Regions from separate parts of the Streptomyces sp. NPDC057302 genome, predicted to be linked through region 2. Evidence: riboswitches for the same ligand, from Rfam matches in the RefSeq annotation. Region 2 holds a riboswitch; each other region holds the start of a gene.
The links. Region 2 has a riboswitch for cobalamin ahead of ACFUPX_RS36355 (ribonucleoside-diphosphate reductase subunit alpha). Riboswitches for the same ligand answer to the same signal wherever they lie in the genome.
Positions count from the first base shown of each region.

Region 1: linked by a shared signal. The riboswitch ahead of ACFUPX_RS30985 (ABC transporter substrate-binding protein) and the one ahead of ACFUPX_RS36355 (ribonucleoside-diphosphate reductase subunit alpha) in region 2 are both predicted to bind cobalamin.
Region 3: linked by a shared signal. The riboswitch ahead of ACFUPX_RS26685 (CbtB-domain containing protein) and the one ahead of ACFUPX_RS36355 (ribonucleoside-diphosphate reductase subunit alpha) in region 2 are both predicted to bind cobalamin.

Region 1 covers NZ_JBHUZJ010000058.1:9,243-12,509, reverse strand. Annotated here, with positions in the region: gene ACFUPX_RS30995 (amino acid permease) at 1-644, shown strand, start outside; gene ACFUPX_RS30990 (Mov34/MPN/PAD-1 family protein) at 728-1,150, shown strand; cobalamin riboswitch at 1,146-1,271, shown strand; gene ACFUPX_RS30985 (ABC transporter substrate-binding protein) at 1,315-2,277, shown strand; gene ACFUPX_RS30980 (FecCD family ABC transporter permease) at 2,325-3,267, shown strand, end outside.
Region 2 covers NZ_JBHUZJ010000081.1:8,711-11,977, reverse strand. Annotated here, with positions in the region: gene ACFUPX_RS36355 (ribonucleoside-diphosphate reductase subunit alpha) at 1-1,178, opposite strand, end outside; cobalamin riboswitch at 1,312-1,449, opposite strand; gene mctP (monocarboxylate uptake permease MctP) at 1,568-3,217, opposite strand; gene ACFUPX_RS36345 (DUF3311 domain-containing protein) at 3,214-3,267, opposite strand, start outside.
Region 3 covers NZ_JBHUZJ010000043.1:12,556-15,822, reverse strand. Annotated here, with positions in the region: gene ACFUPX_RS26695 (class F sortase) at 1-396, shown strand, start outside; gene ACFUPX_RS26690 (CbtA family protein) at 377-1,180, opposite strand; gene ACFUPX_RS26685 (CbtB-domain containing protein) at 1,201-1,437, opposite strand; cobalamin riboswitch at 1,469-1,590, opposite strand; gene ACFUPX_RS26680 (ANTAR domain-containing protein) at 1,919-2,674, opposite strand; gene ACFUPX_RS26675 (glycoside hydrolase family 6 protein) at 2,836-3,267, shown strand, end outside.

The sequences.
Region 1 (3,267 bases), on a different contig from region 2:
TCTCGGTCGTGCCGTGGACGGAGTTCGTGCCGGGCGTCTCGCCGTTCGTCGCCGCCTTCGACAAGATGGGCCTCGGCGTCGGCGCCGCGATCGTCAACTTCGTCGTCCTGACGGCCGCGCTCTCCTCCTGCAACTCCGGTATGTACTCCACCGGCCGCATGCTGCGCGACCTGGCGCTCAACGGGCAGGGCCCGAAGTTCTTCACCAAGCTCACGAAGAACGGCCTGCCCCTGGTCGGCACCACCTTCTCCGCCGCGCTGATGCTGGTCGGCGTCTGGATCAACTACCAGTGGCCGGGCGAGGCGTTCAACTACGTCGTCTCCTTCGCTACCATCTCCGGCATGTGGGCCTGGATCATGATCCTGGTCTGCCAGATCAAGTACCGCCGCAAGGCCGACCGCGGCGAGCTGCCGCAGTCCACCTTCCGGGCGCCGGGAGCGCCGTACACGAGCTGGTTCGCCCTCGCCTTCATCGCCATGGTCATCGTGATGATGGGTATCGACAAGGACGCCCGGATCTCGCTCTACGCGGCTCCGGTGTGGGCCCTGATCCTCGGCGTCGGCTACCTGGTCATGCAGAAGCGCGGCAACGCGCAGTCCACGGGCGGCGGCGAGGCCGAGCCGCAGGACACGGTGCAGAAGTAGCGCCGTAACGCCTGATCCCAGCATGTGGGCCGGTCCGTACCACTCTTCGGTACGGACCGGCCCTTCTGCTTATCCTGGCTGCCATGCTGACCCTCACCCAGGCCCTCCACGACCAGATCGTCGCGCACGCGCGCCAGGACCACCCCGACGAGGCCTGCGGTGTGGTCGCGGGCCCGGAGGGCACCGGCCGCCCCGAGCGCTTCATCCCGATGCTGAACGCGGCCCGCTCGCCCACGTTCTACGAGTTCGACTCGACCGACCTCCTCAAGCTCTACCGCGAGATGGACGACCGCGACGAGGAGCCGGTGATCGTCTACCACTCGCACACGGCGACCGAGGCCTACCCCTCGCGCACGGACATCTCGTACGCCAACGAGCCCGGCGCCCACTACGTCCTGGTCTCCACGGCCGACGCCGACGACGCGGGCGAGTTCCAGTTCCGCTCCTTCCGGATCGTGGACGCGGAGGTCACCGAGGAGAAGGTCGAGATCGTCCAGGCATACTGAGCTTCACCTTTGAGGCGGCAGGGCCCAGGAAGCCGGTGCGAATCCGGCACGGTCCCGCCACTGTGACCCCACCCTTCGCGGGCGGGGCAGTCAGGAACTGACCTGCCGCCTTCTTCTCCCACGACGCAGGGGACGCGGAATCCCCTGGAGGAGGCAGCCCAGCCATGCCCCGCCCCATACGCCTGCTCGCCGCCGCGGCCCTGCTCGTCCCGCTCGCCGCCTGCTCGTCCGCCGCGGACCCCGCTTCGGAAAAGCCCGCCGCGAAGGCCCCCGGCTTCCCCTACACGGTCACGAACTGCGGCGTGAAGACGACGTACGAAGCACCCCCCGAGCGCGCCGTGACGATGAACCAGCACGCGACGGAAGTGATGCTGGAGCTGGGCCTGAAGGACCGCCTCGCGGGCACGGCGTACCTGGACGACAAGGTGCTGCCGAAGTACGCGAAGGCGTACGCGGACACCCCGGTCATCGCCAAGGAGTACCCCTCGTACGAGAAGCTCCTGGCCGCGAACCCCGACTTCGTCTACGGCGGCTACGCGAGCGCGTTCCAGGCGGGCGATGGCCGCAGCCGCAAGGCCCTGGCCAAGTCCGGCGTCGAGAGCCGCCTCAACGTCGAGGGCTGCGCGAAGCGGCCCGTGTCGATGGACGACGTCTACAAGGAGGTCCGCGAGGTCGGCAGCACGTTCGGGGTGCGGCAGCGGGCGGACGAGTGGGTGGGCGACGCCGAGCGCCGGCTGTCCGCCACGGCGAAGAAGCTGAAGTCCAAGAAGCGGGTCCCGGTCTTCGTCTACGACAGCGGGGACAAGACCGCGTTCACTGCGGGCGGCCGTGGCATCGGCAACGACATCATCGAACGGGCGGGCGGGCGCAACGTCTTCGCCGACCTGGACAAGTCCTTCGGCGACGCGTCCTGGGAGTCGGTGGTCGACCGCAAGCCCGAGATGATCGTGATCCTCGACTACGGCGGCACGACGGTCGCCCAGAAGAAGAAGCGCCTCCTGGACGACCCGGTCCTCGCGGACGTCCCCGCCATCAAGCACAAGCGCTTCGCGGTCCTTCCGCTGTCGGACACGGTGGTGGGGGTGAGGGCACCGGGGGCGGTGGAAAAGCTGGCGGACCAGCTGTGAATCCTCAGGCCGTCCGGCGTTTGAGGACGAATTCGGCGGAGCCGGTGATCGACGGCAACCGGTCCGCGGCGAGGGTAAGGCTGCGGTACGGCACCGTCGTCGCCGGGCTGCTGACAGCCCTCGCGGCGGCGGTCGTCGCAGGCCTGGTCCTGGGCTCGGTTCGGATACCCCCGGCCGACGTCCTGGAGATCCTCACCGGCCGCGCGGAGCCCTCCCCGTTCCGCACGATCGTGCTGGACGTCCGCCTACCCCGGGTCCTGCTCGGCGCGGCCGTAGGCGCGGGCCTCGCCGTCATCGGCACCGTCCTCCAGGCCCTGGTCAGGAACCCCCTGGCCGACCCGTTCCTGCTCGGTGTCTCCTCCGGCGCCTCCGCCGGAGCCGTCGCCGTCATCGTCCTCGGCAGCGCCTTCGGCATCGGCACGGGCCTGGCCACCACCGTCACCATCCCGGCCGCCGCCTTCGTGGGCGCCCTGCTCTCCCTGCTCGTCGTCTACACCCTGGCGAGGTCGGGAGGCGGGGGCTTCGCCACCGGGCGCCTGATCCTGGCCGGAGTGGCCGTCTCGTACATCCTCTCCGCCCTGACCAGCCTGATCCTGATCATGGCCGACAGCACGGACCACCTGAAGGAAGTCCTGTACTGGACGCTCGGCGGACTCGGCAGCGCCCGCTGGGACATGCTCGCCCTGCCCGGCGCCGCCCTGATCGTGGGCACGGCGCTGCTCGTCGCCCTGGCCCGCCCCCTGGACCTGCTCCTGGTCGGCGAGGAGGGCGCCACCGTCCTCGGCCTGGACACGGCCCGCTTCCGCGCCGCCGTCTTCGTCCTCGCCTCGCTCCTGACCGGCGTACTCGTCGCCTACAGCGGAGCCATCGGCTTCGTCGGCCTGATGGTGCCGCACGCGGCCCGGATGCTGGTCGGCGCCGCCCACCGGGCGCTCCTGCCGGTGGTGGCCCTGATGGGCGCGGTGTTCCTGGTGGCGGCCGACCTCGCCG
Region 2 (3,267 bases):
AGCCCGGCGGCCTCGGCCTTGCGGTACGCGGCGTCGAACTCGTCGCCCCACAGGTCGACGAGCTCGGGCACGTCGGCGGGGGAGAACAGCGACCAGTCCTGGCTCGCGGCGACCCGGCGCATGAACTCGTCCGGGATCCAGTGCGCGAGGTTGAGATTGTGCGTGCGCCGCTGGTCCTCGCCCGTGTTGTCGCGCAGCTCCAGGAACTCCTCGATGTCGGAGTGCCACGTCTCCAGGTAGACCGCGGCGGCGCCCTTGCGCCGGCCGCCCTGGTTCACGGCGGCGACGGAGGCGTCCAGGGTCTTGAGGAACGGCACGATGCCGTTGGAGTGGCCGTTCGTGCCGCGGATCAGCGAACCGCGGGCGCGGATGCGGGAGTACGAGAGGCCGATGCCGCCCGCGTGCTTGGAGAGGCGCGCGACCTGGTGGTAGCGGTCGTAGATGGAGTCCAGCTCGTCCAGCGGGGAGTCGAGGAGGTAGCAGGAGGACATCTGCGGGTGCCGGGTGCCGGAGTTGAAGAGCGTCGGCGAGGACGGCAGGTAGTCCAGGCGGCTCATCAGGCGGTACAGGGAGGCGACTTCGTCCACCGCGCGCAGGCTCCCGTCCTCCGCCAGGCCGCTCGCGACGCGCAGCATGAAGTGCTGCGGGGTCTCGATGACCTGCCGGGTGATCGGGTGGCGAAGCAGATAGCGGCTGTGCAGGGTGCGCAGGCCGAAGTAGCCGAAGCGGAAGTCCGCGCCGTCCTGGAGGGCGTCCTGGACGAGAGCGTCCAGGTGTTCGGCGTGGTCGACGACGAACGCGGCGGTGCGGTCCGCGATCAGGCCCTCGCGGTGCCCCACGGCGACCGAGTCGGAGAAGGAGCGCACGCCCTGCGACGCGGCCTCGTCACGGATGCTGAGGCTGAGGAGCCTGGCCGCGAGCTGCGAGTACGTCGGGTCCTCGGAGATGAGCCCCGCGGCGGCCTCGGTCGCCAGCTCCCGCAGCTCCGCTGTGCTCTCTGCGTCCCCCCTGGCCGAGCGGCCACGCAGCGCGGCGGCCGCGACTCTGCCGGGGTCGGCGTCGGGGAGGTCGGCGGTGAGGTCGGTCAGGGTACGCAGCAGCGCGGTTCCTGGGCCGTCGGCGGTCTGCTGACCGTCGGTGGTCTGCGCTGACGCAGGTTCGGCTGGCGCGATGGTCACGGAGCACTCCCTCGCTCGGCTCGGAGCCTCGGGGAGGGGAGGAGTGACACACGGGGGCGCCCAGGGCAGGGCTGCGCTCCGCGTCCACCAGCCCATTCCACGAGGCCCGGACGTCGTTGGCACCCGGACCGGTCGGAACGGGCGCGCTGCCGACAGGTCTTCGGACTAGAGAGCACGACAAATGCGTACTCATACACCGTTGCGGGACAGTTCCGGACTTGCACCGGATTCCCCTGCGGCGACAGCGAGCACGAGCATACATCTTGTGCTGGCTCTGAGTGGCAGCCCCATATCTTGTGTCGGGGTGCGTCGCAGTGCATGAGAACGGGCCGCCGGATTCCTCCGGCGGCCCGTGTGGCGTACGTAGCGGGACGTACGTGGCGGAAGGGTCAGTGCCCGCCCGGCGCCCCCACCGTGGCCGGCGGCAGGTCCTCCACGACGCCCGGGTCGCCCGCGTCCGCGGTGTAGTCCCCGGGAGAGGTCTCGTCGATGCCGTCAGGGGCCTTCACGGCGCGCAGGACGAACGTCATGACCACGGTGACCACCACGTTCAGGACGAACGCCGTGAGGCCGATGTAGCCGATCTCGCCGATGCCGGGGATCTCGTCGGACGAGCCGCCGAAGTGCTTCTGCGTCGGCGAGGCGACCCCGTACGCGGCGACCGTTCCGTAGACCATGCCGACCGCCCAGCCCGCGAGCAGCGCCCACCGGTGGAACCACCGCGTGAACAGGCCGCCGACCAGTGCGGGCATGGTCTGCAGGATCCAGATGCCGCCCAGGAGCTGGAAGTTGATCGCGACCGTCTTGTCCATGGTGAGGACGAAGGCCAGCGCGCCGACCTTCACCAGGAGCGAGACCAGCTTGGAGATCTTCATCTCCTGTGCGGGTGTCGCGTCCGGCTTGAGGAAGTCCTTGTAGATGTTCCTGGTGAAGAGATTCGCTGCCGCGATCGACATGATGGCGGCCGGTACGAGCGCGCCGATGCCGATCGCCGCGAACGCGACGCCGGTGAACCAGTCCGGGAACATCGTCTCGAACAGCTGCGGGATCGCCAGCTGCCCGTTCTCCACCTTGACCCCGGCCGCGATCGCCATGAAGCCGAGCAGCGCCAGCAGGCCCAGCATCAGCGAGTAGAGCGGCAGGATCGTGGTGTTGCGGCGGATCACGTTGCGGCTCTTGGAGGAGAGCGTCGCCGTGATCGAGTGCGGGTACATGAACAGCGCGAGCGCGGAGCCGAGCGCGAGCGTGGCGTAGGTCCACTGCCCCGTGTGGCCCGGCGCGAGGCCCGCGACGGGCTTGCCCGCCGCCTCGTTCGCCGACGAGAACTTGTCGTTCGCCGCCTGGAAGATCTCGTCGAAGCCGCCGAGCTTGATCGGGATGTAGATGATCGCGACGGCGATCACGAGGTAGATCAGACCGTCCTTCACGAACGCGATCAGCGCGGGGGCGCGCAGACCCGACGAGTACGTGTACGCGGCGAGCACCGCGAACGCGATCAGGAGCGGCAGGTCCTTGACGAACCAGTTGGTGTCCGGACCGCCGCCGACGCCCATGACGTCGAGCACGGCCTGGATGCCGACCAGTTGGAGCGCGATGTACGGCATCGTGGCGAGGATGCCGGTGACCGCGACGGCGAGCGAGAGCCCCTTGGAGCCGAAGCGCCCGCGCACGAAGTCCGAGGTCGTCACGTACCCGTGCTTGTGCGAGACCGACCACAGGCGCGGCAGGAAGGTGAAGATCAGCGGGTAGACGAGGATCGTGTACGGCACCGCGAAGAAGCCGGCCGCGCCCGCCGCGTAGATCGCCGCCGGGACGGCGACGAAGGTGTACGCGGTGTAGAGGTCGCCGCCGAGCAGGAACCACGTGACCCAGGTGCCGAACGAGCGGCCTCCCAGGCCCCATTCGTCCAGGCTCTCGGTCTCGGCCTTGCGCCAGCGCGCGGCCAGGAAGCCCATCGCCGTGACGGCGGCGAAGAAGAAGATGAAGACGGCGAGGGCGATGCCGTTGACGCCGCCCGTGTCCGCTGCGAGCTCGTTCATCGGGTCGCACCCCCCTGGGCCTGCTCGGCCTTGCGGGCGCGCTGGTCACG
Region 3 (3,267 bases), on a different contig from region 2:
GACCAGGAAGGCGCCATCGACCCGCCGTCGTTCGAGGAGGCGGGCTCCGTCGGCTGGTACGGCGGCGGGACGCGCCCGGGAGCGGCGGGCACGTCCCTGTTCGTGGGCCACGTCGACACCGAGACGCGCCCCGCGGTCTTCTACGACCTCAGCGCCCTGCGGCCCGGCGAGAAGATCCACGTCACCCGGGACGACGGCTCGGTCGCGGAGTTCACCGTCGACGACGTCCAGGTCCTCAGCCGGGACCGCTTCGACGCGAAGAAGGCGTACGGCCCCCATGAGGAGGGCCGCGCCGAACTCCGCCTGATCACCTGCGGCGGCACGTTCGACCGGGCGAGCAAGACGTACTCGGCGAACGTCGTGGTCTCCGCCTACCTCACCGGGGTGGGGCCGTAGGGGTGACGCCGGGGCGCGAGGGCACTCCCGCCGCGCTCGCGCCCACGGTGGCACCCCTTGCGGCCCCTTCCCGGACGGCCCGCAGGCCCAGGCCTCCGAAGACCGCAGCGAACACGGCCCACAGCAGGACGTGCGAGGCGACGGACACGACGCGGAACTCCCACAGGAGCGTCGCGTCGACCGGGACCGGGTCGGGGTTGTCCGGGAGCAGGAAGAGCGCGGCCAGGACGGCGACCGTCGTGAGGGCCGCCGCGATCTGCCGCACCGGAACGGATCTGGCCGACAGGCGTACGTACACCTGCCGCACCAGGAACATGCCGAGTACGCCGATCGCGATGGCCGCCAGCCACATCGCCTGCCGGTCGCCGACCGTGGCCGGGTCGCCGACGCCCGGCGGGTTCGCCGGGTAGCGCAGACCGGGCAGCAGGGAGACGGCGAGGAACGCGGCTCCCGCGAAGGCCAGGGCGCGCGGCCACGGGTTCGCGTACGGGTCGCGGCGGTGCACCAGGGCGTACGCCACCGCGAACAGGACGCCGATGGCCAGAGCGGCGACGACCGCGGAGACCACCAGGCCCGCGTGCTGGGTGGAGCGCGTGAACAGCTCCTCGTGGTGCTCCGCGGCACCCCCCGGCGCGTGCTTCTTCTCCTCCGCGCGGATCGCCCGGTCCATCAGCGGCTCGGCGAGCAGCAGGGAGAAGAGACCGGCCGCGAGGCCCGCCGCTCCTCCCGCCACCACACCACGGCCGAGCAGGGGCAGGACGGGTGAGGACGAGGGGGATGGCACGGCGCCGCGTCCGTCCCCGGTCAGTGGCACGGGGCACCGAGGAGGTGCCTGCCGTCGTGGGCGAACTCGTGCAGATAACTGCCGGTCGCCGAGATCAGCGAGCCGTTGTCGATGAAGACCGCGTAGAGCGCGAGGAACGCGATGATGACCGCGGCCGACGCGATGAGCCAGTCACGGGCCGATGCCGTGGCGGCCTGGGCCGCCGCGCCGTCGGTGTGCGGTGCCGCGGTGTCTGATGCCGCGGTGTGCGGTGACATGTCGTAGAGCCTCCTTCTGGGGTTCCACGCCCCGAAGCAGGAGTACGACGGCCCAGTTCCTGGCTTCCGCACGCCGGGCGGCGTCCGGTCACAGTGGCGGGACCGCCCCGGAATCGCACCGGGTTCCTGTCAACCGTCGCCTCTATGTATGTACTTGTTGTCCCGGAGAGTCCCAGTTGGTCATGGACACTGTCAACGGTTCAGGGACAACCCGGCCCGGTCGGCGGCCCGCTCCCCCCGGAGCCGTCGACCGGGCTGGTCCTCGACCGCGCGCGCACGAGCTGCGGGAGTAACCCGGCGTCGGCGCGGGAGGTTCGGTGGCCAACCCCGCAGTGAAGCGGGGTGGACGGTCAGGCCGGGGGCTTGGGCCTTTGGGTCGACTCTAGAACGGATGAGCGCTGGAGCCTAGGGGTGGATTGACGCCAAGTCGTGATCCGCTTTCTCTCCGTGATCGTCGCTGGTGGTGGTCTGCGGATGACCTTCATTGAGATCCGGACCAACCGCCGCGCAGCGCCGTGTCGTCGAGCGAACCCTTGATCACGTCGATGGCGACCACGTCCATGACCAGGCGTTCTCTGCGTGCGTACCGCCGCAGCGTCTCAAAGGCCTCATCCATGTCCGTGTGCCAGCGCTCGGCGAGTATGCCTTTGGCCTGTTCGATGCGTATGCGGCTGGTCAGAGCGCCCTGGAGCTGTGTGGCGAGGACCCGGGAATCCGTATAGGCGCGGTGATTGTGCAGGCCCACGGCGGTGGCGTCGGCGATCACCTGGGCCAGACCCAACTCTCCTTCGCTGTACAGGCACTGGGAGGTGTCGGGCACGAAGATGTTGAGCGCGCCCAGCAGGGTCGCGCGCTGGCGCAGCGGAACCGCGTAGGTCAGCCCGATGCCACGGCGCCGGGCCAGCGCGGTGAACTCCGGCCAGCGCGCGGCGGGTTCGGCCGCCGCGAGCCGCATCGGCGGCACGGGCTTTCCCGAGCCGAGGCTCTCCACGCAGGGCCCGCCGTCGTGTTGGGCGCCGAGCAGGTCGAGTGCGAGCTTCTGCGGATGGCCGCCGACGGCCACCGAGTGCTTGCCGACGGCGTCGAAGATCACCCCGGCGGCGGTGGCGTCGAGCAGCTCTACGCAGTGGCCCGCGACCCGGCTCAGATAGCGCTCCGGATCGAAGTCGTCGTCCAGGGTGTCCGTGGTCTCCACCAGGACTTCGGCCAGCCGTAGTTCAGAGGTGTGATCCCGCATGATCTCCTCCCCGTGAGCGCCACCCCGCGCCCTGCGCCTACCCCCGGGCGCGCGGCTGTAACAGGTCTCCAACAGGTCTTCGTAGCCGACGGGCGGACCTCGTGGGCAGTGAGCGCGTATGTCAGGATTGAGAATCGGACAGTGCACCCAAGGGGGAGTGGATGTACCACAAAGGCACCGGCCGCGGTCATCGGATCGCGGCCCGGGGGGTGAAGGCTGCGGCGTCGTTCGCGGGGGCGGCGCTGCTGCTGTCGGGGTGCTCCTCCGATGACGGTTCGGGCAACGAGGAGTCGTCGGGGCAGCCCGTCAAACAGCAGCCCAAGGGCACCGATCCGTACTGGGTCAACCCGGACGGGAACGCGGCCAAGCAGGTCGCCACGTACGAGAAGGACGGGAAGAAGGACGACGCCGAGCTGATCCGCAAGATCGCCGAACAGCCCGTCGCGGAGTGGATCATCCCGGAGAACGCGGAGGACCAGGCGCGCGGCTTCACCGAGGCCGCCGAGAAGGCCGACCGGGACGCCCTGTTGGTCCTCTACAACATCCCGCACCGCGACTGCGGCCAGTACTCGGGCGGCGGCGCGGCCGACGGC